DNA from 2 places in the Ensifer sp. 22521 genome. Region 2 is predicted to be linked to the other one. Evidence: predicted binding sites of a transcription regulator. Region 2 holds the regulator's gene; the other holds the start of a gene.
The links. The regulator LexA, encoded in region 2, represses DNA repair genes until DNA is damaged. The targets are predictions, from matches to a motif close to TGTTCNNNNTGTGTTCNG.
Positions count from the first base shown of each region.

Region 1: a site for LexA is predicted at 1,317-1,334, ahead of recA (recombinase RecA). Genes of this name have one in related genera too.

Region 1 covers NZ_JBQENM010000009.1:198,576-202,484, forward strand. The annotation lists gene recA (recombinase RecA) at 167-1,258, opposite strand; gene ACTJKE_RS16005 (carbohydrate kinase family protein) at 1,580-2,527, shown strand; gene ACTJKE_RS16010 (pseudouridine-5'-phosphate glycosidase) at 2,559-3,488, shown strand; gene cckA (cell cycle histidine kinase CckA) at 3,588-3,909, opposite strand, start outside.
Region 2 covers NZ_JBQENM010000009.1:40,159-44,067, reverse strand. The annotation lists gene ACTJKE_RS15300 (hypothetical protein) at 1-650, opposite strand, end outside; gene ACTJKE_RS15295 (hypothetical protein) at 771-1,067, shown strand; gene lexA (transcriptional repressor LexA) at 1,314-2,039, shown strand; gene ACTJKE_RS15285 (hypothetical protein) at 2,130-2,462, opposite strand; tRNA gene ACTJKE_RS15280 (tRNA-Cys) at 2,677-2,750, opposite strand; gene ACTJKE_RS15275 (thermonuclease family protein) at 2,903-3,559, opposite strand; gene ACTJKE_RS15270 (hypothetical protein) at 3,786-3,909, opposite strand, start outside.

The sequences.
Region 1 (3,909 bases), 160 kb from region 2:
CATTGTCCTTAAACCCCGTGGCCATCCATGATGGCCACGCCCTCCAACGCCCTCGGTCGCCGGAACCAAAGGCTTTTATCGTTCACGTATCATACTGTCCAGACGGCAGCAAAAAACCGGCCGTCATAGGACGACCGGTTCTCCGGAAGCTTCAGTTCCTGGTGTTTCACGCCTCGGCGGCGTCGTCGCTGCCGTCGTCGGGTTCCGGGCCGCCGTTTTCGAGGAACCGGTCGGCGATCAGGCCGGCGTTCTGGCGCAGCGCCGTCTCGATCTCACGCGCCAGGTCCGGGTTGTCGCGCAGGAACGTCTTGGCGTTCTCGCGGCCCTGGCCGAGGCGCTGGCTGTTATAGGAGAACCAGGCACCGGATTTCTCGACGATGCCGGCCTTGACGCCGAGATCGACGAGTTCGCCGGTCTTGGAAACGCCTTCGCCATACATGATGTCGAACTCGACCTGCTTGAAGGGCGGCGCCATCTTGTTCTTGACGACCTTGACACGGGTCTGGTTGCCGACGACCTCTTCGCGCTCCTTGACCGAACCGATGCGGCGGATGTCGAGGCGGACCGAGGCGTAGAACTTCAGCGCGTTGCCGCCGGTGGTGGTTTCCGGCGAACCGAACATGACGCCGATCTTCATGCGGATCTGGTTGATGAAGATGACCATGCAGTTCGACTTGGAGATCGACGCGGTCAGCTTGCGCAGCGCCTGGCTCATCAGGCGTGCCTGCATGCCCGGCAGGCTGTCGCCCATTTCGCCTTCGATTTCGGCGCGCGGCACAAGCGCTGCGACGGAGTCGACGACGAGAACGTCGATCGCACCGGAGCGCACCAGCGTGTCGGTGATCTCAAGCGCCTGCTCGCCGGTGTCCGGCTGCGAGATCAGGAGGTTTTCGAGATCGACACCGAGCTTGCGCGCATAGATCGGATCGAGCGCGTGTTCGGCGTCGACGAAGGCGCAGATGCCGCCCTTCTTCTGTGCTTCGGCGATCGTCTGCAGCGCCAGCGTCGTCTTACCCGAGCTTTCCGGGCCGTAAATTTCAACGATGCGGCCCTTCGGCAGGCCGCCGATGCCGAGCGCGATGTCGAGGCTGAGAGAACCCGTCGAGACGGTTTCGATCTCGATGATGCTGTCCTTCCCACCGAGCTTCATGATCGATCCCTTGCCGAACGACCGTTCGATCTGGGAAAGTGCCGCTTCAAGTGCCTTGCTTTTATCCACCGATTTGTCCTCTACGAGCCGCAAAGAGTTTTGTGCCATTTGGTCCACCTTTAGGTTATTGAAGCTACCGAGGCAATGAAGCCGCCGCAGGAGTTTTTGTACATGTTTTGTTCCGTATTTGCAAGAGCAGGACAATATATTGAAAAACAATGATTATCTTGGTTTCGTTCTTTTCATGTTCACGGGATTGAAACCATAGGTTCTCAAATGCGCGCAGTACGTCTTCAAACCTGCCCCTCAGGGCTTGGCCGATTCGCCTGAGACGAAGAGATCGGGCGCATGGGTCCTTGGAATTTGGACCTCGGCCATTGCAGAAAGCCAACAGATATTTCGGCCGATGGGCCAAGCAGAGGAACATTCATGACGGAAGCTGAAATCGCCGTCTTCGGCGGAGCGCATATCGACAGGCGCGGCCGCATATCGGGGACGACCGCACCGGGTTCCAGCAATCCCGGCACCTGGTTCGAAGAGGCTGGCGGTGGCGGCTTCAACGCGGCCCGCAACCTTGCGCGCCTTGGCCATGGCGTGCGCATGATCAGCACTCGCGGCGGCGATGCCGCCGGCGAGATGGTGACGGCGGCGGCGGCCGCAGCAGGGGTCATCGACAGCCCCCTCACTTTTCTCGATCGCCAGACGCCGAGCTACACCGCGATCCTCGAAAACGACGGCAATCTGGTGATCGCGCTCGCCGACATGGAACTCTACCGGCTGTTCTCGCCGCGACAATTGCAACGCCGGGCGCTCCGCGATGTCGTCGCCACGAGCAGGCTCGTGCTGACGGACGCCAACCTGCCGGAGGAAACGATCGCCGCGCTGGTCCAGTCGGCCGCGGGCAACGGGCGCCTCGTCGCCGGCATTGCCGTTTCGCCCGCCAAGGTCATCCGCTACCGGCCGTGCCTCCAGCATCTCTCCTTCCTGTTCATGAATGAATCCGAGGCACGGGCGCTGACCGGCAAGGACGCGGCCGAGGCGGAAGCATGGCCGGCGCTTTTGAGAAGCGCGGGCCTCAATGGCGGCGTGGTCACACGCGGCGGCCGCGCGGTCGTCGCCTTCGATGGCGACAGCATCTGCGTTGCCGTTCCGCCGGCGCTCCCGGCACTGGCCGACGTCACCGGCGCCGGTGATGCGCTTGCCTCCGGCTTCCTCTCCGCGCGCCTCGCCGGCTGCAATCTGACCGAGTGCCTGCGGCACGGCATCGCAGCCGCCGGAATCACATTGCGCTCTCCCTTGGCCGCATCCGAAGAGATGTCCGCGGCCAATCTCGAACAGGCGCTGGCTCTTGTGCCCACGCCCCAAATGCTGTCATGACAATTGCCAGCAGAACTCCCAAGGAAAGACCATGACCAAACCCGCTTCTCCCTCCCTGCCGATGGCATATTCCGACGAGGTCGCAGCCGCCAAGGCGCGTGGCGCGCCGATCGTGGCGCTGGAATCGACCATCATCACCCATGGCATGCCCTATCCCGGCAATCTGAACATGGCCCGCAGCGTCGAAGCGATCATCCGCGAACAGGGTGCCGTGCCGGCAACGATCGCCGTCATCCATGGCGTGCTGCATATCGGCCTTGATGACGCCAAGCTCGAGGAGTTGGCGAAGACGGAAGGTGCGATGAAGGTCTCGCGCGCCGACCTCGCGTTCGCGATCGCCGAGCGCCGCACGGGCGCAACGACCGTTGCCGCGACGATGATTGCCGCTGCCCGCGCCGGCATTCGCGTCTTTGCGACCGGCGGCATCGGTGGCGTGCACCGCGGCGCCGAACTCAGCTTCGACGTCTCCGCCGACCTCGACGAACTTGCCCGCACCGGCGTCATCGTCGTCTGCGCCGGCGCCAAGGCGATCCTCGACATTCCGAAGACGCTCGAAGTGCTCGAAACCCGCGGTGTCCCTGTCGTCACCTACGACAGCGAAGTCTTCCCGGCCTTCTGGTCGCGCGACAGCGGCCTCAAGAGCCCGCTGATGCTGAACAGCCCGGCGGCGATCGCCAACTTCCAGAACATGCGCGAACTGCTCGGCGTCGACGGCGGCATGCTGGTAGCCAATCCGGTGCCGGAAGAAAGCGAAATCCCGCGCGAAGAGATGGAAATCTACATCACCCGCGCGCTCGACAATGCCGAGAGCGACGAGATCACCGGCAAGGCCGTCACGCCTTACCTGCTCGACAATCTCTTCCACATGACCGAAGGCCGCAGCCTCGAGACCAACATCGCGCTGGTCGAGAACAATGCGCGCCTTGCCGGCGAGATCGCGGTCGCGCTCAACGCCAAGTAATTCCTATAGGATAACAGACGAAAAAGCCCGGCACGCAAGCGCCGGGCTTTTTCATGTCCGACTTCCACCGGCTGATGATTTCAGTGTCAGATCGCTGATCTAGGAGTCGAGCATTTCGCGCACGGAGACTGCGAGCTGCTTCAGCGAGAACGGCTTCGGCAGGAAGCCGAACTTCGCGTCGGCCGGCAGGTTGCGGGCAAAGGCGTCTTCGGCATAGCCGGAAACGAAGATGAACTTCAGGTCCGGGTACTTTTTGCGCAGCTCGGTCAGCAGCGTCGGTCCGTCCATCTCCGGCATCACCACGTCCGAAACGACGATATCGACCGCACCGTCGAGCTCGTCCATGATATCGAGCGCCTCGACGCCGGAGCCCGCCTCGTAGACTGTGTAGCCGCGCGTTTCCAGCATGCGCTTGCCGCCG
Region 2 (3,909 bases):
ACGGCCTTCATCGAATCGCGCAGGCTGAGGCTCGCCACCACGCGCCCTTCGAACGCCAGCGCCAGCGTGTTCTTGCGCACGAATTCGGTGAAGAAGTCGGTGTTGGAGAAGTTGACGACCAGAGCCTTCGAGCCTGTGAGGTCCACGCCGAACGCGACAGCCGGCCACTGGCGGCCACGGTCGAGCTGCAAGGCGACGTCATACTCCCTCTGCGGCTCGATCGATTTCCAGTTGGCATTGCCGATCGAAAGAAACGCCAGGTTCGCCGATCCTCTCGGATAAAAGCCGATTCGAAGGATCATTCCGCCGTCGTAGCTCGTCGCCGCATAGCACGAGCCGCCCAAGGACGGATCGGAGCCCACCGTCCAGGCATTGATCTCCTTCCAGATATTCGAACGCCCTTCTTCAGCAGCGGCCGCTCCCGCCGCCACCAACAGACAGAGAACCGCCAACGACAATCTACGCATGCAACCACCCCATTTTTCCCGCAACCTGTCGAGACGTGCGGCATCTTCACAACACGGATTTGTGCACGCCGGCAGCGAGGCCGCGACTTGGCGCAACCCAAGCGATTGCAGCGCGGACGGCGCGCCAGGCTGAGGCGGCTTCGCCGCTGCGTGCCCCTGGCGCAAAACGGCCACAGCCTGCACTCAAAGAGCTGTTGAACACATGACAGTGATCGCCAAGCTTGCTGGACTTCGGAACGAAAGCGCGGTTCACATCGTTAACCGCCCCGTAGTCCCACCCTTGCATCAAAGTGGACGATCACCGTGCTTGCCGCCCTGCTTCTCGCTTCGATAGTCGCGTCGCCTAATATGCCTGACGTCAAGCTCAGCGCCGCCACGGTGGACGAACTTCAGACCGATTTCGAGAGCGCCGTGCCGTGCCATCAGATCGATGGACGCAAGGTGTGGAAGGGTGCGATCGCGTTCTACATCCAGTCGTTCGTCTATGATGGCGACAGGCCGGTCGCGACCGATGCGGCGGATGCCGTACTTCCAGAAGACAACAGCGCCGAGACGGTGAAGGAATTCGAAGACGCCTGCGCCGCCACGCAGCCGGCCTAGCCTCTTTGCACAAAAACGCTCGCGATTCGTTCGAATCGCCGTGCCGTCGCGCAACGCGCTGCCCCACGGCCCTCCGTTTGGGCACGATCATCGCCCAAACCCGCTCTGCTCCCGTAAAAGTGACCAATCGACACGCACAGACGCGCCAATTGTCTGAATTCACGGAATTTTAGGCACTTGCGGAACACATATGGAACAGATAGTGTCTGTTCTTGATTTGTTTCACGCCTCTGGGAGCGACGTGCCATGCTGACCCGCAAGCAACAGGAATTGCTTCTCTTCATTCACGAACGCATGAAGGAGTCAGGCGTCCCACCATCATTCGATGAAATGAAGGATGCGCTCGACCTGGCGTCGAAGTCCGGCATTCACCGTCTGATCACGGCACTCGAAGAACGCGGGTTCATTCGCCGTCTGCCGAACCGAGCCCGCGCGCTCGAGGTCATCAAGCTTCCGGAAGCCTACGCGTCAAGCCAGCAGCAGCCCCGCCGCGGCTTCTCGCCCAGCGTGATCGAGGGCAGCCTCGGCAAGGCGCCAGCGGCCGCTCCTGCCGCACCGCCAAAGCCCACGCCCGTGGCCGACAACACATCGGTTTCCGTCCCGGTCATGGGCCGCATCGCTGCCGGTGTGCCGATCTCGGCGATCCAGAACAACACGCACGACATTACCATACCGCTCGACATGATCGGCAACGGCGAACACTACGCTCTCGAAGTCAAGGGCGACTCGATGATCGAAGCCGGCATCTTTGACGGCGACACGGTGATCATCCGCAATGGCAATACGGCCAATCCCGGCGATATCATCGTGGCGCTCGTGGATGATGAGGAAGCGACGCTGAAGCGCTTCCGGCGCAAGGGCGCATCGATCGCGCTCGAAGCCGCGAACCCTGCCTACGAAACAAGGATTTTTGGGCCCGATCGGGTGAAGATCCAGGGCAAGCTCGTCGGGCTGATCCGCCGCTACCACTGATTCCGAGGGAAACCTGGCATCCGACCGAGCCTCGCCACCGCTTGCGGCTGCGAGGCTCTGTTTATTGAAGGCGACCTGAAGGCACGCCTCTTACTCGTGGATGGTGTACTCGCCGAGCTCGCAGAGGTCCTGCATGTCTTCGGTCGTATCGAGGCCGGAGCCTTCTTCGAACTCGAAGCGCATGTCGTACTTGCAGACCTCCCGGCCGTCGGCGATGGTGATCTCCATGTCTTCCCCTGGGTTCAGCACCTGCCGGCCGAAAACATCGTCTTCCCACTCATTGACGCCCACAGGCGACGTATAGAAGTTCGTCAGCACTGCGTTGGTGTTGTTCTTCAGCTTGAAAACCAGATCCTCTGCCTGCGCCTCAAATGTGGTCGCAGCGAAGAGGGCCAAGGCCGTCAGGACAAGTTTCGTCTTCATATATGCGATTGCCTCCGTTTTGATGATGACGGACGCTACCGATGCGGCTGATGTCAGCGGAGTCATCGTTCCCCCTCTACCGATTTCACCGAAGCGATAAGATCCGATAGTGGCTTAGAAGACGTGGCTTGTGCGGGCGTGTGGAGGCAAACACACACAATCGCTCTGCCCTGAGGCAGAACGTCTATCCGCACTAAAATGAGGTGAGAGTTATTGGAGGCCTCGCCCGGAATTGAACCGGGGTACAAGGATTTGCAGTCCTCTGCGTCACCACTCCGCCACGAGGCCTCACAGCTCGGATAACCGAGCGTTGGCGCGGATTTAGAATGATTGCAGAAAAACCGCAAGAGGCATTTTCCGAAAAACGCGCCGTCGATTTGTAAGACGGATACTTTCCACAGAGCGATCGCGAACCTCCGCCGATCGCATCTGGGGTGGCCTCAACACCAGGGCGTCGCGTGTCCTGTCCACGGCCGCACCAGCCCCTCGGATACGAGCACACGCCCGATAGACTGGTCGCCGCGGGTGACCAGCCGCAGCTTTTCACCGGCCTTGGCATCCTGACGGCCGCTCGCCGTTTCCAGCCTGAAGTCACCCGCATTCAACAATTCGCGCAGGCGCTGCTTGGCATAGAAGCCGCGCGAACGTTCCTTGTCGCAGCTTGCCTGGCGAATACGCGGCGCATCGACGTCTGCGACGCGGATCGTTTCGCCGTGGTACAGGAAGGTGGCGCCGTCGATCACGCAGTTGTCGTTGCGAATCCCGCAGAAATAAAACTGATCCGTGCGAACGGATGCCGTCTTCACTTCCTCACTGGGCCGCACCACGGGTGTCGGCGCCTTGGCGCCGACGTCAACGGACGGCACCGGAGCGGCAAGGGCAACTCTTGTCACCGGATTCGGCTTCCGCTTCTCCGCCTGTTGCGCGGGACGCTCGTCCGCTTTCTGCGCGACACGAACGGGCTTCGGCCTCGACTCGTGTCGGGACGTGGACGCGACCACGTCCGATACCACCGGCCAATGTTTCAGTTCGGCGCGATGATCGTAAGCGACCACGCCGCCGACAGTGAGTGCGGCGGCCAGATACCACGGCGCCATACCGCCTTGTTTGCCCCTGCTCCGACCGGAATTCCGGCTTCGACGTTTCGTAGTGGCTTTGGCCATGCGTTCCCATCCTGATTCGCGACCGCATTATGCGTTTGATGGGTTGCCGAAAAGTTTTCGGCGGCCTCCCTCAACAAAGGGTTCAGCCGCTTCGCTGGGAATCAATTGGCAGAGAATCGAAGCCGAGGCATCCGGGACGGTTGACCGCAATAGCTCCGGTTCACGAGCCGTTCGAAGAATTGGCTCGTCCGCGCCAGCGCGCCCACCAGACAGCCAGCCGACGCCGGCGACGGCGGACGGATGGGATATCGTGAGAAAGCACGATGAGGCCCAACGGTATCATC